DNA from 3 places in the Streptomyces sp. NPDC006197 genome. Region 1 is predicted to be linked to each of the others. Evidence: riboswitches for the same ligand, from Rfam matches in the RefSeq annotation. Region 1 holds a riboswitch; each other region holds the start of a gene.
The links. A riboswitch is a leader RNA that binds a small molecule or an ion and turns the genes downstream of it on or off. The one in region 1 is predicted to bind cobalamin.
Positions count from the first base shown of each region.

Region 2: it holds a riboswitch for cobalamin, as region 1 does, so the genes downstream of both, ABZ318_RS19190 (prenyltransferase/squalene oxidase repeat-containing protein) here and ABZ318_RS30225 (energy-coupling factor ABC transporter permease) in region 1, are expected to answer to the same signal.
Region 3: it holds a riboswitch for cobalamin, as region 1 does, so the genes downstream of both, ABZ318_RS10835 (cobalamin biosynthesis protein) here and ABZ318_RS30225 (energy-coupling factor ABC transporter permease) in region 1, are expected to answer to the same signal.

Region 1 is NZ_JBEXSZ010000126.1:2,261-9,732, forward strand. Features, by position in the region: gene ABZ318_RS30205 (NADPH-dependent 2,4-dienoyl-CoA reductase) at 1-402, opposite strand, end outside; gene ABZ318_RS30210 (ATP-binding cassette domain-containing protein) at 548-1,420, opposite strand; gene cbiQ (cobalt ECF transporter T component CbiQ) at 1,417-2,166, opposite strand; gene ABZ318_RS30220 (energy-coupling factor ABC transporter substrate-binding protein) at 2,172-2,660, opposite strand; gene ABZ318_RS30225 (energy-coupling factor ABC transporter permease) at 2,657-3,355, opposite strand; cobalamin riboswitch at 3,384-3,589, opposite strand; gene ABZ318_RS30230 (PTS fructose transporter subunit IIA) at 3,668-4,114, opposite strand; gene dhaL (dihydroxyacetone kinase subunit DhaL) at 4,111-4,731, opposite strand; gene dhaK (dihydroxyacetone kinase subunit DhaK) at 4,758-5,750, opposite strand; gene ABZ318_RS30245 (TauD/TfdA family dioxygenase) at 6,625-7,472, shown strand, end outside.
Region 2 is NZ_JBEXSZ010000056.1:13,625-21,096, reverse strand. Features, by position in the region: gene ABZ318_RS19220 (glycosyltransferase family 4 protein) at 1-117, opposite strand, end outside; gene ABZ318_RS19215 (TetR family transcriptional regulator) at 334-969, shown strand; gene ABZ318_RS19210 (hypothetical protein) at 1,017-1,550, opposite strand; gene ABZ318_RS19205 (ferredoxin) at 1,644-1,877, opposite strand; gene ABZ318_RS19200 (aldehyde dehydrogenase) at 1,877-3,340, opposite strand; gene ABZ318_RS19195 (MBL fold metallo-hydrolase) at 3,462-4,499, shown strand; cobalamin riboswitch at 4,586-4,721, shown strand; gene ABZ318_RS19190 (prenyltransferase/squalene oxidase repeat-containing protein) at 4,795-6,045, shown strand; gene ABZ318_RS19185 (SCO2322 family protein) at 6,054-6,725, shown strand; gene ABZ318_RS19180 (energy-coupling factor transporter transmembrane protein EcfT) at 6,722-7,472, shown strand, end outside.
Region 3 is NZ_JBEXSZ010000025.1:6,975-14,446, forward strand. Features, by position in the region: gene ABZ318_RS10830 (cobyric acid synthase) at 1-1,224, opposite strand, end outside; gene ABZ318_RS10835 (cobalamin biosynthesis protein) at 1,221-2,195, opposite strand; cobalamin riboswitch at 2,230-2,362, opposite strand; gene ABZ318_RS10840 (hypothetical protein) at 2,483-2,704, opposite strand; gene ABZ318_RS10845 (inorganic phosphate transporter) at 2,721-3,989, opposite strand; gene ABZ318_RS10850 (hypothetical protein) at 4,496-5,623, shown strand; gene ABZ318_RS10855 (hypothetical protein) at 5,768-7,096, shown strand; gene ABZ318_RS10860 (VOC family protein) at 7,111-7,472, opposite strand, start outside.

The DNA.
Region 1 (7,472 bases):
GGTCAGCTCGTTCGGCACGAAGGGGCTGATGGGCGCCTTGAGGGGGCTGGGGCCGACCAGGCCGGGGTGGTAGGCGTAGCGGCCGAAGTGCAGGATCTGCATCGCGATCCGGCCGCCCTCGGCGTGCACGGCGTCGGTGATCAGCCGGTGCTCGGCGACCTCCTCGGCCGTGGTGAGCTTGGCCCCGCCGTCCCAGGGGCGGCCGGCCTCGTTGGGGGCGATGCCGCCGGTGACGATGAGCCCCACGCCGCCCCGGGCGCGCTCGGCGTAGAAGGCGGCCATGCGCTCGAAGCCGTGCTCGGTCTCCTCCAGGCCGACGTGCATCGACCCCATGATCACCCGGTTGGGCAGGGTGGTGAACCCGAGGTCGAGCGGGCTCAGCAGATGCGGGTACGGGGTCATGGGGGCGCCTCCTCGCGCAGGGGTCGTCGACCGCAGGGGTCGTCGACCTCAGTTCTAGGCGACCCCGGGCGCCTTCTGCAACTAGTTGCAGAAGAATCCGGGAGTGATGTCTACTACTCGGTAGCAAAGGCCCTGAGCAGCCACCTCAGGAGGAGCGGCGGGGCCCGGCCACCTCGGCCGCGATCCACCCGTCCAGGTCCTCCGGCGTCCGGGGCTCCACCCCGTCCGCGCCCAGCAGACCGTGCGCCCGCAGGACACGGGCCACCGACGTGCCCCAGGGCCGGCGCAGCCGGGCCGCGGCCAGCAGGTCGTCGTCCGCGAGGAGCTCGGCGACCGGACCGGTGCGCAGACCGGCGGGGGAGAGCACCGCCGCCTCGTCGGCCCAGCGCAGCGCCAGATCCACGTCGTGCGTCGCCATCACCACCGTCGTCCCCGCCTCCCGCAGCCGGGCGAGGGCGTCGAGCAGCCGCTCCTGCCCGTGCGGGTCGAGCCCGGCCGTCGGCTCGTCCATGATCAGCACCCGGGGCCGCATCGCCACGGCGCCCGCGATCGCGGCCCGCTTCCGCTGCCCGTACGACAGCAGATGCGTCGGCCGGTCCTCCAGGGCCGTGATGTCCAGCGCCTCCAGGGCCTCCCGCACCCGGAGCCGCACCTCCTCCTCCGGCAGCCCCAGGTTCGTCGGACCGAACGACACGTCCTGGCCGACCGAGGCCGCGAACAGCTGGTCGTCCGGATCCTGCACGACCAGCTGCACGGTGGTCCGCAGCCGGGTCAGCCCCTTCCGGTCGTACGCCACCTCGGCTCCGTCCAGGAGCAGCGACCCGCTCCCGCACCGCAGGCCCCCGCTGAGGAGCCGCAGCAGAGTCGTCTTGCCGCTGCCGTTGCGGCCGAGGAGCGCGATCGCGCGCCCCTCCGCCACAGAGAAGTCCACGCCCGACAGGACCGCGGGCCCGTCCTCATAGGCGAAACCCGCCTTCACCAGCTCCACGACGGGCTTCGTCGGCGTCGGAGACGTCACGGAAGGAACCTTTCCAGTACGAGGGTGAGGGCGACGAGCCCCGCGAGGAGGACGCCCGTCGCCGTGAGGAACCGCCGGGAGACCGCGCAGGCCGGCACCAGGACCCGCAGCGTCCCGTCGTAACCGCGTCCGGCGAGCCCCGACTGCAGGCGCTGCGCCCGGTCGAAGGCCCGTACGAACGTCGTCGCGCCGAGACCGGCGAGCGAACGCCAGGTCGCGGCCCGGCTGGTGTGCCCGAGCCGGGCCGCCTGGGCCTGCCGGATCTTCGCCAGCGAGTCGAGCAGCAGGAAGATGATCCGGTACATCACGAGCGCCACGTCCACCACGGGCGCCGGGACGCCCGCCCGGACGAGCCGGGGCAGCACGTCGGACACCGGCGTCGTGAAGGCGAAGAGCAGCACCCCCAGCGAGGCCGAGGCGGTCCGAAGGAGCAGCTCGCCCGCGTGCACGGGACCGCCGGGCGCGAGGGCCACGAGCCCGCGCGCACCGCCCACCTCGAAGAGCAGCGGAACGGCCCCCGTGACACAGAAACCGAGCGGGATGCGGAACGCCCGCCACAGCTGACGACCCGGCACACCGGCCGGACCGAGCAGCACCGCGAGCGTGGCCGCCGCCACGAGCAGCGCTCCCGGCCACGGCGGCAGGGAGACGGCGCACAACGTCAGACCGAAGCCGAGGGCGGCCTTCTCCACGGGATGGCGGCGGCGCCAGCGACTGCTGTGCGCCGCCGCGTCGATCGGCAGCATCGGCGCTACGCGCCCGTACCGTCGAACGGAACGGAACCGTCGTCGGCCCCGGGGACCCCCGCACCACCGACGACGAACCGGGACCCGCCGCTCGCGGCACCGGACTCGGGCCCACCCCTCGCCGTATCGGAATCGCCGCCCCCGACGGGATCGTCCTCCGCCGCCGCACCCTTCGCCCCCGCCGCCTCCGCGGCCTTCGCCGCGCCCTGGCGGCGGCCGCGCCGCAGGCCGAAGTAGTACGCCAGGACACCGGCGCCGAGCGCCGCCTGGAGGGCGAAGAGCGCCGACTCGATCTCGCCGGACGGCGGCTCGTACAGCGGGCTGAACCACGGCTTGTAGTCCGGCTGGAGCTCCGTGATCGCGGTCTCCGCCTCGCTGTCGGACCCGCTGAACGGCTGCTCCTTGTGGTCGCCGAGGCCCAGCGCGAGCGGCAGGACCGCGAGCGCGGCGACGAGGAGCAGCAGCAGCGTGTTGACCTTCGCGTTCCGGCTCATCGCGCGACCACCTCCTCGGGCTGCTCCGCCCGCGGCCGGCCGAGGACGCCGAGGCGCGTCAGCTCGCCCTTGCTGGACTGGGTGAGCAGCCGCATCACGAGCACCGTGAGCAGGCCCTCGCTCACCGCCAGCGGAATCTGGGTCACGGCGAAGATCCCGCCGAACTTGGCCAGCGCGCCGGGCACACCGCTGCCGGGGTCGGGGAACGCCAGGGCCAGCTGCACGCTGGTGACGCAGTACGTGGAGAGGTCGGCGACGAACGCGCCGAAGAAGACGGCCACCATCAGGGGCGCGCCGAACCGCCGGAGCAGCCGGTACGTCCCGTATCCCGCCCAGGGTCCGACGATCGCCATGGAGAAGGCGTTCGCGCCGAGCGTGGTCAGTCCGCCGTGCGCGAGCAGCAGGGCCTGGAAGAGCAGGGTGATCGTCCCGAGGACCGCCATGATCGGCGGCCGGAACAGGATCGCGCCGAGCCCCGTACCGGTCGGATGCGAACAACTACCGGTGACCGAAGGCAGCTTGAGCGCCGACAGGACGAAGGTGAAGGCGCCGGAGGCACCGAGCAACAGAGTGGATTCGGGGTTCGACCGCACCTCGCGGGTCAGCGCGCGCACCCCGTGGACGACGAACGGAGCGGCCGCGACGCCCCAGGCGGCGGCGTGCGCAGGGGGTAGGTACCCCTCGGCTATATGCATGATCGGGAGACCCTCTCCAGCACCTCGTGGATGGACAACGCACCCTGGCCGGTCTCCTGGCTGACGGTCATACGGCCCGACTCCGCCTTCCCACACCGTCGCGGTCTCCCGCGACGGTCCAGTGGCTTCCCCGAGGTGTTCCCCCGGGGGTGGAGCCGGACCTCCCGATCACAGTGGCGAGGGCCGCACCGGTACCGCACCGGTTTCCCGTACACCAAGGCCCTGCGACATTAGTGGGTTGACCTGCTGGATCACAACACGGCCACCACGCGGCGCGCCCCTCCGGTCACTGCACGCACCCGGTCCCCGTGGTCACTCCTTGCGGTAGGCGTACGCCTCCGAGGCCGCCGCCGCCACCGCGTCGAGATCCCCGCCGGCGCTCGCCGTCACCAGCGCGGCCACCGCGCCCTCGACGAACGGCGCGTCCACCAGGCGGGAGCCCTCGGGCAGTTCGTCGCCCTCGGCGAGCAGCGCCTTCACGGTGAGGACCGCGCTGCCCAGGTCGACGAGGAGCGCGACCCCGGCCCCTCGGTCGACGGCCTTGGCGGCCCCGCGGATCAGCTCGGAACTCGTTCCGAGGCCACCGTCCGGCGTCCCGCCCGCGGGCAGGACCGGGGCGAGGTCACCGCCGCCCGCGAGGCCACGGGCCAGTTCGACGACCGCCGTCGCGACCGCCGCGCTGTGCGAGACGAGCACGATGCCCACGACCGCCGAGCCCTCCGGAACCGGGCCCTCCGAGGCCGAGCCCTCCGGGCTCATCGCGCGCCCTCCGCGCGGGCGGTGTCGGCGAGGGCCGCGAAGAGCAGCGCCGACGACGTCGCCCCCGGATCCTGGTGCCCGACCGACCGCTCCCCGAGATAACTGGCCCTGCCCTTGCGCGCCTGGAGGGGCACGGTCGCGAGGGCGCCCTCCTCGGCGGCGGCGCGGGCCGCCTCGTACGAGCTCCGCAGTCCTTCCACGCCCGGCACGAGCGCGTCCAGCATCGTCTTGTCGCCCACCTGGGCACCGCCCAGCTGCGACACGGCGGCCACACCGACGCCGAGCGCCTCCGCCAACCGCTCCCGGGTGACCTCCCCGTCCTCGCCCAGGGTCTTCCCGGCGCGCCGCAGCAGCGTCCCGTACAGCGGTCCCGAAGCACCGCCGACGGTGGAGATGAGCTGCCGTCCGGCGGTGGTGAGCACCGCGCCCGGGTTCGCGGGCGGCTCCTTCGCCAGGGTCTCCGTCACGGCGGCGAACCCCCGCTTGAGATTGGCTCCGTGATCGGCGTCGCCGATGGCCGAATCCAGCTCGGTGAGACGGTCCGCCTCCCGGTCGACGTCCTCGGCCACCGCGGCCAGCCAGCGCACCAGGAACCCGGCGCCGAAGGTCTCCGCCATCTCGCTCCCCCTTCCCATCCCCGCTGTCACCGGCCCCAGCGCAGCGCGGGCGTCCGCACCGGCGCGTCCCACAGGCGCAGCAGCTCCTCGTCGACCTCGCACAGGGTCACCGAGCATCCCGCCATGTCGAGCGAGGTCACGTAGTTCCCGACCAGCGTCCGGGCCACCGGCACCTTCCGCTCGCCGAGCACCCGCTGCACCTCGGCATTGAACCCGTACAGCTCCAGGAGCGGTGTCCCGCCCATCCCGTTCACCAGGGCGATGACGGGCGCGGACGGGCGCAGGTCCTCCACGACGGCGTCGACGGCGAAGTCGGCGATCTCCCGCGAGGTCATCATGGCCCGTCGCTCCCGGCCGGGCTCGCCGTGGATGCCGATCCCCAACTCCAGCTCCCCTTCCGGGAGGTCGAAGGTCGGGCTGCCCTTGGCGGGGGTCGTGCAGGCGCTCAGGGCCACCCCGAAGGACCGGCACCGCTCGTTCACCCGGCGGGCGATCGACTCCACCCGCTCCAGCGGGGCGCCCTCCTCGGCGGCCGCACCCGCGATCTTCTCCACGAACAGCGTGCCGCCGGTGCCGCGCCGACCCGCCGTGTACAGGCTGTCCGTCACCGCCACGTCGTCGTCGACGAGGACCTTGGCGACCTGGATGCCCTCGTCCTCGGCGAGCTCCGCGGCCATCTCGAAGTTCAGCACGTCACCGGTGTAGTTCTTGACGACGAACAGCACTCCGGCGCCGCTGTCGACCGCGGCGGCGGCCCGCACCACCTGATCGGGCACGGGCGACGTGAAAATCTCGCCGGCGACCGCAGCCGCCAGCATCCCGGGGCCCACGAATCCCCCGTGCAGCGGCTCGTGCCCGGACCCGCCGCCGGACACCAGCGCCACCTGCCCCGCCACGGGCGCGTCGCGCCGCACCACCACGCGCCGCTCCACGTCCACGGTCAGCTCGGGATGCGCCGCGGCCATCCCCCGCAGCGCGTCGGCGACGACGGTCTCCGGAACGTTGATCAGCATCTTCAAAGGGGTCTCCTCGAGAGGCTAGCAAATAGGCCTGTGACCTGTGTTCTCGCAGGTCACAGGCAGTGCGCGTGAATGTTGACCTTGGCGGTTCGTAGTGGCCGGTGGCGGGTTCTGTCGGTACTGATGCCGAGTAGACGCTGACTTTGGTGACGGGCGGTCAGGCACGGATCCTCATCGATGGGGGCAGGTCTGACCGGCCCCTGGGGGCAGTATCGACCTTGCGGCTGCGAAGGTCACGCAGATCTGACAGATGTGCGGCTCGTGGACGGCCGCCCCGGCGACGCCGAGCGCGAGGGTCAGCGGCAGCCACTTCTTGTCCAGGGGGCGAGGCCGCGCTCCTTCGCCTCGAAGATCGCGGTCTGAGCCCCGTCGTGGCGCGTGGCGGCGGCGTTGCGGGACCGTGAAATCCAGCCACGCTTTTCGGCCGCCACAGGCGAGGTGAGGGGGACGCGAAGAACAGCGAAAGGCCAGGTCGTCGGGGGTGTGTGCGGGACTGCCCAGGTTCGGGGGCCGGGAGGGGGCAGGGGTTGACCGGGGGTGGGGGCACTGACACGCTCCGGGACATGTCCGCGAACGAACTTCTCGTCCCGCGGCTCCACACCCCCGGCCCCTGTAACGCGCCGGGCGCGTGTCCGGGCCGCTGTCAGGCCTGAGCGCGGCCTGATCCGGGCGCTCGTCCCGACTCGTCCCGACTGCCAGGTCGCGCCTGACAGGTCGCGCCTGACAGGCCGCGCCGTGCCCGAGGCAGCGCGACCGTATCCGCCGCACGGGACAACCTCCGCACCCCGTTTCCTTCGCCACCCGTCTGCCCGCGCACCGCGGCGGGTCGCTCACCCGTAGCCCCGTCCCCCTTCGCCCTCCCCAGGGAGCTTCCATGGCCACCGTTACCACCACCCTGCCCACGGTCACCAAGATCGGCGGCCGCATCGGCGCCGAGATCGGCGGCGTCCGCCTCGGCGGCGACCTCCCCACGGAGGTCGTCGCCGAGGTCCGGGCCGCGCTGCTCGCCCACAAGGTCGTCTTCTTCCGCGACCAGGACCACCTCGACGAGGCCGCGCACGAGGCCTTCGCCCAGCTGCTCGGCACGCCCGTCGCGCACCCCACCGTCCCCTCCGCGGACGGGCGTTACTCCCTCGGCATCGACTCCCACCACGGTGCACGCGCCAACCAGTGGCACACCGACGTCACCTTCGTCCCCGCTTACCCCGCCTTCTCCATCCTTCGCGCCGTCACCGTCCCCCCGTACGGCGGCAACACCCTCTGGGCCAACACGGCCACCGCCTACGCCGGCCTTCCCGAGCCCCTGCGGGCCCTCGCCGACAGCCTGCGCGCGCTTCACTCGAACGAGTACGACTACGCCGCCCTCAAGCCCGACGCACTGCCCGAGGCGCTGGCGCAGTACCGCGAGGTGTTCACCTCCACCTCGTTCCTCACCGAACACCCGGTGGTCCGCGTACACCCCGAGACCGGCGAACGCGCTCTGCTGCTCGGCAACTTCGTCCAGCGCATCGACGGGCTCACCGGCCGCGACTCGCGCGCCCTGCTGAACCTCTTCCAGGCGCACATCGAGAGCCCCGAGAACACCGTGCGCTGGCAGTGGCGGGCCGGTGACGTCGCGATCTGGGACAACCGCGCCACCCAGCACTACGGCGTGGACGACTCCGACGAGCACGAGCGCACCCTGCGCCGCGTGACGGTCGACGGGGACGTTCCGGTCGGGCC
Region 2 (7,472 bases), on a different contig from region 1:
GCCCTGACCCCCGCAGAACGGATTCCCCTTGTACGTGAGGAGAGCGATCCGCAACGGACCGTCACCGGCCGCGGTGACGCCCTGCCGGGGGCTTGCCTCTATGGCCTCAGCGGTCATGCGCGACCCCCTTCGAGCGTGCGTTTCGCGGGAGCGTAACCGCTCGCGCTAATCTAGAACAAGTTACAGACTTGATCGCGCAAGATCGTGCTTGATCGTTCAAGGAGGACAGAATCTACCGGCAGGTAGCTCGGCCGTGAGAGCCGGAACAGGTGATTCGCGCCACGGCGGCCGCACCGCCATACTGTCGCTCCCCACCGCACGGAACGGGACCTCATGACCGCAGACCACAGGGCGGACCACAGACCCGCGTCACCGCCCCTCACGGAGCGCCAGGAGGCGCGGCGCCGCCGCATCCTGAACGCCAGCGCCCAGCTCGCCGCCCGGGGCGGCTTCGACGCCGTGCAGATGCGGGAGGTCGCCGAGGCCGCGGGGGTCGCCCTCGGCACGCTCTACCGCTACTTCCCCTCCAAGATCCACCTGCTCGTGGCGACCATGCAGGACCAGCTCCAGCACATGCACACCACGCTGCGGAAGCGGCCGCCCGCCGGCGCGGACCCGGCGGAACGGGTCGCCGAGACCCTGATGCGCGCCTTCCGGGCGCTCCAGCGGGAGCCGCAGCTGGCCGACGCCATGGTGCGGGCGCTGACCTTCGCCGACCGCAGCGTGAGCCCCGAGGTGGACACGGTCTCCCGGCTGACGACCGCGATCATCCTGGACGCGATGGGGGCGGAGCACCCGACCCCGAGCCAGCTGTCGGCGGTCCGGGTGATCGAGCACACCTGGCACTCGGCGCTGATCACCTGGCTGTCCGGACGCGCCTCGATCGCACAGGTGAAGATCGACATCGAGACGGTCTGCCGGCTGATCGACCTGACGGCACCGGCGCGGACGCCGGAGCCGACGGTCTGAGCGGTGCCGTCGGCGCCCCGGTGCGGGGCGCGGGCGGCACCGGTGCCTCAGGGCTTCTTGTGCTTGGCGTTCTCGGCCTCCATGACCGCCTGGCACTCCGGTCCCGCGTCGGTGGCGACGAACATCACGATCTTCAGCGGGCCCTGCGCGTGGTTGCTGGCCTGGAGCTGCCAGGTGCCCTTCGTCAGGGACTTGATCTGAGAGCCCATCTGCTCGACGCTCTTCCCCTCCGTCCAGCCGCCGCCGGTCAGGTTCACGACCGTGTCCGCGTAGGACTTCTTCGGGTCGGCGGCCTTCTCGGCGTCGGCCGTCCAGGAGACCATGCAGTCCTTCAGCGCCTCCGGCACCGCCTCGCCCGAGGGGTCCTGCGTGAAGCCGGCCTCCGTCGCCGCGTCCGCCAACTCCTTGCCGACCGCGGCCGCGTCCAGCTTCCGGTCGCTCGAACCGCCCGCGCCGGAACCGCCCGTCGCGGCCGAACCGGCCGAGGAGGAACCGCCCTTGTCCGTACCGCCCTCGCTGCCACAGCCCGTGACGAGCAGCGCCACACCGGCGGCCGCGGCCACCCACATCGCCTTGCGCACAACACTCCCGAATCCGCACGCACGAAGGCCCGTTGCCCCCGTTTCCACGGGGCACAGTTTTGCATGCGGGAACGACAGCGCCGTCGGTCCGACTCACTCCTCCGGCGGGAACACCGGCTCCCCTCCGTCCGCCAGGGTGATCAGGATCGCCTCCACCGGGCAGCCCTCCGCCGCCGCGAGGAGGCGCTCGCCCGCGTCCGTCTCCGGTTCCACCGGGTGGGACTGACGGGCCGTGTCGAGGCGGAAACCGGCCGGGGCGTGGTTGACGCACATGCCGGAGCCGATGCAGACGCTCCGGTCGACCTCCACGTGCCAGCGGTCGCCCATCACGCGTCCCCGTAGCCGGCCGGCAGGTGGATCATCTTGTGCTCCAGGTACTCGCCGAAGCCCTCGGGGCCGAACTCCCGCCCCAGGCCCGAGTTCTTGTAGCCGCCGAAGGGGCCGAGCATGTCGAGGCTGAAGGTGTTGACGTTGAAGGTGCCGGTGCGCACGGCCCGGGCGAAGTCGACGCCGTGCTCCACGTCCCCGGTCCAGACGCTGCCGCTGAGCCCGAAGTCGGAGTCGTTCGCGATCCGCAGGGCCTCGGCCTCGTCCCCGTACGGCAGGAGGCAGACGACCGGGCCGAAGATCTCCTCGCGGGCGATCCGCATGGAGTTGTCGACGTCGCCGAAGAGGGTCGGTTCGACGTACCAGCCGCGGTCGAGACCGTCCGGGCGGCCGCCGCCGGTGAGCAGCTTCGCGCCCTCCGCCTGGCCGATCCCGATGTAGTCGAGGGAGCGCTGCTGCTGGCGCCGGGCGACGAGCGGGCCGACCTGGGTGGCCGGGTCGAGCGGGTCGCCGACGACGAGCGCGCCGGCCGCGGCGGCGAAGGCCTCGGCGATCTCCTCGTACCGCGAGCGGGGGGCGAGGATGCGGGTCTGGGCCACGCACGCCTGCCCGTTGTTCATCCAGGCGGCGGGGACGATCCCGGCGACGGCGGTCTCCAGGTCGGCGTCCGGCAGGATCACGGCGGCTGACTTGCCGCCCAGTTCGAGGGTGACGCGGGTGAGGTTGCGGGAGGCGACCTCCATGACCCGCTTGCCGGCGGCGACCGAGCCGGTGAAGGAGACCTTGTCGACGCCGGGGTGGCCGACGAGGTACTCGCTGACCTCGCGGTCGGCGGGCAGGATCGACAGGACCCCTTCCGGGAGGCCGGCCTCGGCCGCGATCTCGCCGAGGACGTACGAGTCGAGGGGCGACTCCGGCGAGGGCTTGAGGACCGCCGTGCAGCCGGCGAGCAGCGCGGGGCCCAGCTTGGCGGCGGCGGTGAACTGCGGCACGTTCCACGGGACGACGGCCGCGACGACGCCGACCGGCTCGCGCCGCACGAGCAGCGGCCCGAGGACGCCGGCGCGCCGCTCCTCGTACGGGAAGTCCCGGGCGACGGTGATCGCCGCGTCCCAGACCATCATCGCGCCGAGCGCCTGGGCGAGGACGGACCAGGAGTACGGGGAGCCGTTCTGCGCGCTGATGGCGCGGCCGATCTCCTCGTACCGCGCGGCGATCGCGTCCTTGATGCGGCTGACGACGGCGATCCGCTCCTCGACCGTCGTCCGGGGCCAGGGCCCTTCGTCGAAGGCCCGGCGGGCGGCGGCGACGGCCCGGTCGACGTCGGCCTCGGAGGCGTGCGGGACCCGGCCGATGACCTGCTCGGTGTGCGGGGAGATCACCTCGATCGTCCCGCCGCCCGGGGAAGGGTCGGTCCACTCCCCGCCGATGAACAGCTTTCCGTGCTCCACAAGCTCGGTCATGACCGCTGCCTCCCGAGGAGATGGAATTGCCCACTGGTTTTCTGACGATGCTTCAGAACTGATACCAGTTCTAGTTATGGTGGGCAATGGTCGTACCGGTACCGCAGAGACGAGGACGCTCATGACCCAGGTGACCGAGCACGGCGGAGGCGTCTGGTCCCTGCGGGTGCCCATCCCGGACAATCCGCTGGGCCACACCCTGGTCCACGTCCTCGACACCGGCCGCGGCCCGGTCCTCGTCGACACGGGCTGGGACGACCCGGCCTCCTGGACCGAACTCACCGACGGGCTCACCGCCCTGGGGCTGTCCGTACGGGAGATCCACGGGATCGTCGTCACCCACCACCACCCCGACCACCACGGCCTCTCCGGCCGGGTCCGCGAGGAGTCCGGGGCCTGGATCGCCATGCACGCCGCCGACACGGCCGTCGTCCGCCGCACCCGCGAGTCCGAACCCGGCACCTGGCTCGACTACCTCGCCCGCAAACTCGCCGCCGTCGGCGCCCCCGAGGAGCACATCGCCCCGCTGCGGGCCGCCCGCGCCTCCGGACGGACACGGACCCTGCCCGGCCTCCGCTCGGCCCTTCCCGACCGCGAGATCGTCCCCGGCGAGCTCCTCGACCTGGCCGGACGGCGGCTGCGCGCGATCTGGACGCCCGGCCACACCCCCGGGCACGTCTGCCTCCACCTGGAGGAGGAGCACCCCTCCCGGCTGCCCGGCCACGGCCGGCTCTTCTCCGGCGACCACCTGCTGCCCGGGATCTCCCCGCACATCGGCCTGTACGAGGACCCCGACGAGCTCACCGGGACCGATCCCCTCGGCGACTACCTCGACTCCCTGGAACGGATCGGCCGCCTCGGCGTCGCCGAGGTCCTCCCCGCCCACCAGTACGCCTTCGCCGACGCCGCCGGCCGGGTCCGTGAACTCCTCGACCACCACGAGGAGCGCCTCACCGGCCTCCTCGCCCTCCTCGCGACCCCGCTCACGCCCTGGCAGCTCGCCGAGCGCATGGAGTGGAACCGCCCCTGGGAGCAGATCCCCCACGGCTCCCGCAACATCGCCGTCAGCGAGGCCGAGGCCCATGTCCGCCGCCTGGTGAAGCTCGGACGCGCGGAACCGGTGGCGGGCACGGACCCCGTCACGTACGTCGCGGTGTGAGGGCCCGGCCCCGGACCGTCATGGCCCCCGTCCGCCCGTTCACGCGTGAGCGCGACCGTCCCACCCCCCCGGGGCGGCGGGTGTACGGGCCGGTAGAGTGAGCGGGTCGTCATCATGCCCGTACGGGGGGAAGCCGGTGCGAATCCGGCACTGACCCGCAACCGTGAGCCACCCCTGAAGAGTGGCGAGTCGGAATGCCCCGCCCGGGACGTGACCGCCGGCACCGTCGAGGAATACGGAGCCGGAGCCTGGTGCCCCTGAGGCGTGCCGGTGCCCGGCCCCAGGAGAGGGCCCCATGAACACCGTCCGCCGCGGCGCCGCCGCGCTCGCCGCCGCCGCAGTCGTGCTCGGCACCGGAGCAGCCGGGGCGGCCTCCGCCGCGCCCTCGCCGTCACCCTCCACGGGCACGCTCCCGTCCGGCCTGTACGGCACGAAGGACCCGACGTACGACGGTGTCTGGCGTCAGTCGCTCGCCTTCCTCGCCCAGCGCGGCACCGGCTACCAGCCCGCCGACCGGGCGGTGGACTGGCTCCTGGGCCAGCAGTGCGCCGACGGCTCGTTCGCCTCGTACCGCGCGGACGTGTCGAAGCCCTGCGACGCGAAGACGATGCGGGACACCAACGCCACCGCCGTCGCCCTCCAGGCGCTCCACGCCGTGCGCCGCCAGGCCGCCGCCCCGGAGACGATCGACAAGGCCGTCAAGGCCGGCTCCGACTGGCTGCGGAGCGTGCAGAACAAGGACGGCGGCTGGGGCTACGGCGTCGGCGGCGCGAGCGACGCCAACTCCACCTCGGTCGTCGTCGGCGCGCTCGCCGCGATCGGCGTGCGGCCCGTCTCGTTCACCTCCGCCGAGGGCCGCACCCCGTACGACGCGCTCCTCACCTTCGCCCTGCCCTGCTCGGACAAGGACGGCGCCGGGGCGTTCGCGTACCAGCCGGACAAGACCGGCAAGCTCCTCGCCAACGCCGACGCCACCGCGGCGGCCACCCTCGCCGGGCTCGGCAAGAGCGTCGTCGCCACCAAGGCCTCCCCCGAGCAGCCGACGACCTGCACCGACCTGTCGAAGCCGACCGTCGAGCGGGCCGCGCTGAACGGCGCCTCCTACCTGTCGAAGGCGCTCGCGAAGACCGGCCACCTCACCCTGCCGCCGATGCCGGGCGCCACCGACACCACCGAGCAGCCCGACATCGGCAACACCGCCGACGCCGTCGTCGCGCTCGCCGCGTCCGGCGCCGTGAAGGAGGCCGGGCCGGCCCTGGCGTGGCTGGAGAAGAACTCCGCCGCCTGGGCGAAGGAGGGCGGCCCGGCCGCCTACGCGCAGCTGATCCTGGCGGCCCGCGCGACGGACACCGACCCGCGCGAGTTCGGCACGGCGGACCTGGTCGAGCAGCTCAACGCCACCGGCCCGGCGCCCAAGACGCCGGACACCTCCGCCTCCTCCACCAGCGACGAGGCCGAGTCCGGCTTCGACGTGTGGTGGATCATCGGCATCGGCACGCTCGTCGGCGTCGGCGTCGGCTTCCTCGTGAGCGGCCGCAAGAAGTGACCGCACGGATGCCGGCGCGGGTCACGGGCGCCGCGGCCGGAGCGCTCCTCGCCCTGACCGCGGTCGCGGCGGCCCCGGCGCAGGCGGCCGGCTACCGCTACTGGTCGTTCTGGGAGAGCGACGGCGGGAAGCCGTGGACGTACGCCACACAGGGCCCGGCGACCGCCCGGCCCGCCGACGGCGACGCCCTCGGCTTCCGCTTCGCGATCAGCAACGGCACGGACGACACCTCCCTGCCCTCCGTCGCCCCCGACTTCCCGGGGATCTGCGGGGGCGTGGAGAAGAAGGACGGCACCAAGCGGATAGCGGTCGTCGTCGACTTCGGCGGCCCCGCGGACGCGCCGCCCGGGGAGGCCCCGCCGAAGAAGCTGATCAAGGTCGGCTGCGCGGAGGTCCGCGAGGACGCGACGGGCGCGGAGGCGCTGGCCGCGGTGGCGAAGCCGCTGCGGTACGACGGCTCGGCCATGCTGTGCGGGATCGCGGGCTACCCGGCGCACGGCTGCGGCGAGCAGGTCACGGAGAAGACCCCGGCCTCGAAGACCCCGGCCTCGGCCGGACCCACCGCCTCGACCGCCGCGGAGGGCTCGGGCGGCGGCCCGTCCTTCGGCGTGCTCGTCGGCGGGGCGGCCGTCCTGGCCCTCGGCGGGGCGGCGATCTGGAAGGCCCGCCGACGCGCATGAGTGCGGCTCGTGGCGTCCCCCGTGGCCTCCGGGCGTTCACGGCCTCCGTGTTCACGGCCCCCGAGGCGAGCCGGGCCAACGCCCTGCACGCGGGCGCGTGGTGGCTGTGGGCGCTCGGCCTGGCCGTCGCCGCCTCCCGGACCACGAACCCGCTGCTGCTCGGGCTGCTCGTCGGGGTCGCCGGGTACGTCGTCGCGGCCCGGCGCACGGACGCGCCCTGGGCCCGCTCGTACGGCGCGTTCGTGAAGCTCGGCCTGTTCGTCGTGGCCCTGCGGGTGGTGTTCTCGCTGCTGCTCGGCTCGCCCCTCCCCGGTACGCACGTGCTGTTCACGCTGCCCGAGGTGCCGCTGCCCGACTGGGCGCAGGGGATACGGATCGGGGGCCGGGTGACGGCCGAGCAGCTGGTGTTCGCGCTGTACGACGGCGCCAAGCTGGCGACCCTGCTGATCTGCGTGGGGGCCGCGAACGCCCTCGCCAACCCGGCGCGGCTGCTGAAGTCGCTGCCGGGGGCGCTCTACGAGGCCGGGGTCGCCGTCGTCGTGGCGATGACCTTCGCGCCGAACATGGTCGCCGACGTGGCCCGGCTGCGGACCGCCCGCCGGCTGCGGGGCCGGCCCACGGGCGGGGTGCGGGCGGTGCTCCAGATCGGCCTGCCGGTCCTGGAGGGCGCGCTCGAACGGTCGATCGCGGTCGCCGCGTCCATGGACGCGCGCGGGTACGGGCGGACGGCGCGGGTCCCGGCGGCGG
Region 3 (7,472 bases), on a different contig from region 1:
CCCACCCTCCACGGAGGCCACCCCGTGGTGGATCTCGTACCCCTCGACCCGCTCGCCGAGCGCCTCGCCGACCGGCCGGGCGAGGGTCTTCTCGACCCCGAACCGGACCCGTACGGGCAGCAGCCCGAGCCCGTCGACCACGCCGGCCTTCGACTCGACCTCGTCCTCGATGCGCTCGCCGAGGGCCTGGAAGCCGCCGCAGATGCCCAGCACGGGCCGGCCCTCGGCCGCGCGCCGGACGAGGGCGTCGGCGAGCCCCCGCTCGCGCAGCCACGCCAGCGCCTTCACCGTGCCCCGGGTGCCCGGGACGACGACGAGGTCCGCGTCGACGAGCTCCTCGGGCCGGTCCACGAACCGGACGACGACGCCCGGCTCGGCGGCCAGGGCGTCGACGTCCGTGAAGTTGGACATCAGCGGCACGGCGCACACGGCGACCCGCAGCACGTCCTCGCCGAGCGGCGGCGCGACGACCGACTCGCGGACGGTGCCCCGCAGCGAGACCCGCAGGCCGTCCTCCTCGTCGATCCCGAGCCCGTGCGCGTACGGCAGGACGCCGAAGGTCCGGCGGCCGGTGAGCCCGTGCAGCATGTCGAGGCCCGGTTCGAGCAGGCTCACGTCGCCCCGGAACTTGTTCACCAGGTATCCGGCGACGAGTGACTGGTCCTCCGGCGAGAGCAGCGCCGTCGTCCCGAAGAACTGGGCGAAGACCCCGCCCCGGTCGATGTCCCCGACGACGACCACGGGGAGCTTCGCGGCCCGCGCGATGCCCATGTTCACGATGTCCGTGCGCCGCAGGTTGATCTCGGCCGGACTGCCCGCCCCCTCGCAGATCACGGCGTCATACGTGCCCCGCAGTTCCTCCAGGCACGCCAGGACCGGCTCGAAGAGTTCCTTCTGCCGCCCGCCGTGGTAGCCCCGGGCGCTGAGCTCGCCGACCGGCTTGCCCATGAGGACGACCTGACTGGAGCGGTCGCTGCCGGGCTTGAGCAGCACCGGGTTCATGAGCGCGGTCGGCTCCACCCGCGCGGCCTGCGCCTGCATGGCCTGCGCCCGGCCGATCTCGGCGCCCTCCCGGGTGACGAAGGAGTTCAGGGACATGTTCTGTCCCTTGAACGGCGCGACCTTGACGCCCTGCCGGACCAGCCAGCGGCAGATGCCGGCCGTGACGACGCTCTTGCCCGCGTCGGACGTGGTCCCGGCGACGAGCAGCCCCCCACCCCTCATGCGTTCCTCCGCTTCAGCGCGCTCGCGATCATGCGGCCGCCCACGCAGGCGGCCAGGGTCAGTCCGGTGATCCGGCGGGACAGCCGGACCGCGCGGTCGATGTCGGCGACCTCGACGGGCCGCCCCTCCGCGTTGAGGACGGGCCGGTGCTCGACCCGCCCGGCGTACGAGAGGGTCCCCCCGAGCCGCACGCCGAGGGCGCCCGCGAAGGAGGCCTCGACCGGTCCCGCGTTCGGGCTCGGGTGCTTCGCGGCGTCCGCCCGCCAGGCCCGTACGGCTCCGCGCGGGTCTCCGCCGGCGACGGTCGCGAGCGCGGCGGTCAGCCGGGCCCCGGGCCAGCCGGCCAGGTCGTCGAGGCGGGCCGAGGCCCAGCCGTACCGGCGGTACCGGGGCGACTTGTGGCCGACCATCGCGTCGAGGGTGTTGACGGCCCGGAAGCCGACCAGCCCCGGCACGCCCGCGACGGCTCCCCAGAAGAGGGCGCCGACCACGGCGTCGGAGGTGTTCTCGGCGACGGACTCGACGACCGCGCGGGCCATCGCGGGACCGTCGAGGGACTGCGGGTCGCGTCCGCACAGGTGCGGCAGCCGTTCCCGGGCCACCTCCAGGTCCCCGGCGGCGAGGGCACCGCCGATCGCGCGGGCCTCGCGCCCCAGGGTCGTACCGCCGACGACGGCCCAGACGGCCGCCGCGGTGAGCGCGACGGATCCGGCGCGGCTGCCCCGTGCCGTACGGGCGGCGAGGGCGCCGGCCGCGACGGTGGCGCCGGCGCAGACGGCGGTGTGCAGGGCGCCCCAGCCGCGGTGGTCGCGCCACAGGGCCCGCTCGACGCGGCCCGCCGCGCGTCCGAAGGCGGCGACGGGGTGTCCGCGGCGGGGGTCGCCGACGAGCAGATCGACGGCGAGGCCCAGGGCCGCGCCGTACGCGAAGACACCGGTGGCTGGGGAGACGCTGCGGCCGAGGCCGGGCATGGCGCTCTGTCCTCACTCAGGGTCCGCGCCCTGGATCGACGTGACCGGCGGCGAGAGTTCCTGACTCCCGGACCCGTGGGATCCGGTCACAGTGGCGGGACCGCGCCGGATTCGCACCGGACTTCCTCTACTGCCGCCGTAATGGCCTCGGCAGTCCACCACGGGCCGAGAACAGCCGTCAACTCACCCTTGACCTGCACCGCGTCACTGTGCGAAGCACCACAAACACGACGGCCGAGCGGCCCGCATCCGAGGATGCGGGCCGCCCGGCCGAGGTGACGGGAGCGTCAGGCGACGATCAGGTAGATGCCGTACGCCACGGCCGCCAGGCACAGGCCGAAAGCGGCGTAGGCGCCGGTGCGGGCCAGGGTGGCGGAGCCTCCCTGCGCGGCGGCCCGCTCCTGCTTGGAGAGGCCGATGACACCGAGGGTGAAGAGGCCCACGAGGGCGACGGTCGCCCCGAGGCTGACTCCGAAGACGGAGCCGAGGGCTGCCCAGTCGATCTTCATGCTTGGTTCCAGTTCCTTAGACCGCGGCGGGGGCCGGGGGAGCGGCCGGGTCCGTGGGGACCGGCGCGGGGATGGTGGTCTTCAGGTCCTCGTCCGCGACGGCGGCGACGGAGCCGGCCGGCGGCGGGGTGACGGCCGCGATCGCGGTGGTCACGACGCCCGCGGGCTCGGTCTCGGCGTCGGTCTCGACGTCGTTGACGTTGGTGTGGTCGACCACCTGGCGGCGGGAGACGAGCCAGATGCCGAGGCAGGAGGCGATCAGGAAGGCCGCGACGACGTAGACGCCCCAGTCGCCCTGGCGGGCGACGTACTCGGCACCCGCGCCGACCAGGCCGGCGGCCGGCAGGGTCAGGCCCCAGGCGACGAACATGCGGGTGGCGGTCGACCAGCGGACGACACCGCCCTTGCGGCCGAGGCCCGCGCCCATGACGCCACCCGAGACGACGTGGGTGGTGGAGAGCGAGAAGCCGAGGTGGGAGGAGGCCAGGATGGTCGTGGCCGCGCTGGTCTGGGCGGCGAAGCCCTGCTGCGGCTGGAGGTCCGTGAGGCCCTTGCCCATGGTGCGGATGATGCGCCAGCCGCCGAGGTAGGTGCCGAGCGCGATCGCCAGACCGGCGGAGACGATGACCCAGACGGGCGGGTTGGAGCCGGGGGCGAGGGCGCCGCCGGCGACCAGGGCGAGGGTGATGATGCCCATCGTCTTCTGGGCGTCGTTGGTGCCGTGGGCGAGGGAGACGAGACCGGCGGAGGCGATCTGGCCGGCCCGGTAGCCCTTGGCCGTGTCCTTCTCGTCGGTCCTGGCGCCGATCTTGTACGTCAGCTTCGTGGCCAGCATCGAGGCGATGCCCGCGACGATCGGCGCGGCGACGGCCGGGATGAGGACCTTGGTGACGACGACCTCGCCGTTGACACCGCTGACGCCGATCGAGGCGACGGTCGCGCCGATGAGGCCGCCCATCAGGGCGTGGGAGGAGCTGGAGGGCAGTCCGACCAGCCAGGTCACCAGGTTCCAGAGGATCGCGCCGACGAGCGCGGCGAGGATCACTTCGGGCTGGATGCCTTCTTCGTTGACCAGTCCCTTGGAGATCGTCTTGGCGACCTCCACGGACAGGAACGCGCCGACGAGGTTCAGCACGGCGGACATGGCCACCGCCGTCTTGGGCTTGAGTGCACCGGTCGAGATGGTCGTGGCCATCGCGTTGGCGGTGTCGTGGAAACCGTTCGTGAAATCGAACACGAGAGCTGTCACGACCACAATGGCGAGCAGCAGCGTGATGTGTTCCATTTACCCAGGCAATCGTTTGACGTCAGTGGCTCGTCGAACGTAAGCAACCTGGGTGAACGGAAGATGAACTGGGGCGGGCGGCGTGGTGTCCCTATCCGGTGTCAAGAGGTTCCGCTTCCCGCCCCGGAGGGCGCGGCGTCCACGATGCGGTCACCGCGCAACCCGGGTGATCCCGCCCTTCCCGGGGCACGTGCGACCTGCCCCGCTTCCTCCCCCGGCACCCGGTTCCACCCCCTGGACAGGACCATCCGGCCGGGGGACCCCCTGGAGGAGACCCACGTCACTCCCCGGGGCGACCCCTCCGGCCCGCCGCGGTCCACCCCGGGCGGCCCTCCGGTCCCGCCGCGATCCGCTCCAGGTGGACCCCCGGTCCCGCCGCGATCCGCCCCAGGTGACCCCCCGGTCCCGCCGCGATCCGCCCCAGGTGACCCCCCGGTCCCGCCGCGGTCCACCCCGGCCGGGTCCGTCCGGTGGCAGCTCCACCCCGCCCTGCCGAGACTGGGAGCGTGCGCCCGGCTACAGCGACGGCAGCGGCCGTCACCACCCTGATCGGTGTCGGCGCGGCCGCGATCGCGGCCGGCCGGTACGCCAGCGACGTCGCCCTCAAGGCGCCGTCCGGACGACCACTGCCCGGAGATCCCGGACTCACCGTGCACGCCACGGGGCCCGAACGGATCACCCTCACCCGCAGCCTCGCCTCGCTGCGCCCCGGCACGTACGGCATGGACGCCCCCGGCCTGCACGCCGTCCTCGGCCCCGTCCTCGACCGGGTCCCGCACACCGCCGACACCGTCGTCCGCCGCCTGGAACGGGTCGAGCTCGGCGTCCTCGGGCCCGGCGCCCGCGTCCGGCTCACCCCCCAGCTCCACCGCGGCACCCCGACCAGTGCCCTCGGCCTCGTCCACGAGGACGTCGAGATCCCCGGCGAGCTCGGCCCCCTGCCCGCCTGGCTCGTGCCCGGCCACCGCTCCACCTGGGTGATCGCCCTGCACGGCCTCGGCACCACCCGCGAGCACCCGCTGAACCTCGTCCCCTTCTACGACCGCCGCAAGATCCCCGTCCTCGTCCCCGCCTACCGGGGCGACGAAGGGGCGCCCCGCACCCCGGACGGCCTCGCCCACCTCGGCGACTCCGAGTGGCGGGACGTCGACGCCGCCATCCGCTACGCCGTCCGCCGGGGGGCCCGGAAGGTCGTCCTGCACGGCTGGGGGACCGGCGCCACGATGGCCCTGCGCGCCGCCGCCGAATCGGGCGTGCGCGACCGGATCGGCGGCCTCGTCCTCGACTCCCCGGTCCTCGACTGGGAGGCCACCCTCCGCAACCTCGCGGCGGCCCGCCACGTCCCGGGACCCCTGCTCCCGCTCGCCGTCCGCGCCGCCCAGGGCAGGACGGGCGCGCACGGCGACCTCCTCCGGACCGTCTCCGAGCCGGACGCCCTGCGCGCCCCGGCCCTCCTCTTCCACGGCCCCGACGACACCCTCGCCCCCTGGGAACCCTCCGTCGAACTCGCCGCCCGCCTGCCCGGCCTGGTCAGCCTGCGGACCGTGAAGCAGGCCCCGCACGCCGCGATGTGGAACGCCGACCCGGTCCGCTACGAGGAGTCCCTGCGCCGCTTCCTCACCCCGCTGCTCTGACGGCACTTCTGATTCCGATTGGGCTTTCGGGCCGTCAGCGGGAAGACTGCCCCCGTGACGTCTCGAAAGCCCGATGAACCATTGGCGCGCAACTCCAGACTCCGACTCGTCCGCCCGCGGGCGCTGGCCACCGCCCGACGGGCCGTGACGACCCGGCGCACCCGGCCGGCGCCGCGGCCGCCCGAGGGCACTCCGCCCCGCGCGGAGCTCGCCCGCCAGGCCCGGCACGTCCTCGCCGACGCCGTACGGATCGCCCGCTGGGCCGCCGTCGAGCACGGGGCCGAGGCGGCACCCCGCACCGGCCCCGGCGCCGGCCCCGCCCAGGAACGGGCCGCGGCCGCACTGGACCTGACGCCCGGCCAGATCCGGGCCGGCTGGGACCGCGCCCGGCTCGCCGGGCTCGTCGAGCTGCACGGCGACACCGCCCGCCCCGGCTGGCGGCTGCACGCCTGGGACCGCGACGACTCCGCCGTCCTGCGCGGCTGGGTCGCCCTCTTCGACGCCTGGTCGCTCGTGCACCCCGCCCCCGAGGGGGTCGCCCCGAGCGCCGTCGCCGAGGTCGTCGAGGCCGTCCCGCAGGTGCTCTCGCTGCTCCAGCTCTCCCAGGGCCCGGTCCTCGTCCCCGCCCTCCTCGACCTCCTCGGCCAGCGCGTCGAGGAACTCCGCGGGGAGCGCTGCGAGGTCCCCGCGGCCGAGCAGGCGCCCGAGACGGCGGACGCCCCCGCCGTCCCCGCCCTCGATGGTCTGCCCGCCCTCCTCGACTGGGCCCTGGAGGGCCTGGCCGCGGTCGGCGCGCTCACCCTGGACCCCGGCACCGACGAGCGCCACGCCACCCTGACCCCGCTCGGCAACTGGGCGGTCTGGGTCAAGCTGGAGCAGATCTGCGTCGCCGCGCAGAGCCCCGCGGGCAACATCGAGCAGTCCGCCGAGGACATGCTCCGCGGCTGCGCCCGGCTCACCCCGGGCCCGGCCCGCGACGAGTACCGCGCCTGGCTCGCGGCCCGCACCCTGTCCAGCGCCGTGAGCGAACTCCTCGCCGTCGCCCGCGGTGAGGACGCCCTCCTGCGCGGCCTCGCCTTCGAGGCGCTCCGCGTCGTCGGGGCGCCCGCCGAGGCCGAGGTGCGGGCCACCGTCGCCGAGCCCTCGCTCCGCCCGTACGCGCTGCTCTGGCTGGCCGAGTACGAGGGGGCCGACCCCGACGAGGCCCAGGAGGTGCTGACCCGCGAGGAGTCGACCTGGCTCTGGGTCGACACCGCGGCGGCCGTCGCCGACCACGGCGAGAGCGAACTGCTCGTCCGCCACCTCGACTCCGCCGTGCAGGGCACCGTCCCGGCGCTGCTCGACGAGGTCCGCGCCGTCGGCCACCCCCGCACGGTCCAGGTCCTGGTCGCCCTGGCGGCCGCCCACCCGGACCCGGCCCTGGCCAAGGCGGTCCGCCGGGCCGCCTTCCAGGTCCACACCGGCGGAGCCTGACCTTCAGGGGGCGCTCACCCCACCGCGCCGGGGGCGTACGTACCGAAGCTCCACACGTTGCCCTCGGCGTCCCGGGCCGTGTAGTCCCGCGCGCCGTACTCCTGGTCCGTCGGCGGCAGCACGATCTCGATGCCCTGCGCCACCGCCCGGGCGTGGTGCTCGTCGACGTCGTCCACGCGCACGTACACCGCGGTGGGCCCGCCGTCGCCCATCAGCTTGTCGAAGCCGGTGCCGCTGCCCTTGCTGCCCAGCATCACCATGCCGTTCCCGCAGGCGAGCTCGGCGTGCATCACACGGCCGTCCTCGCCCTCGTACACGGCGTGCTCGGTGAAGCCGAAGCCCTCCGTGAGCTGTTTGATCGCGGCCTTCGCGTCCT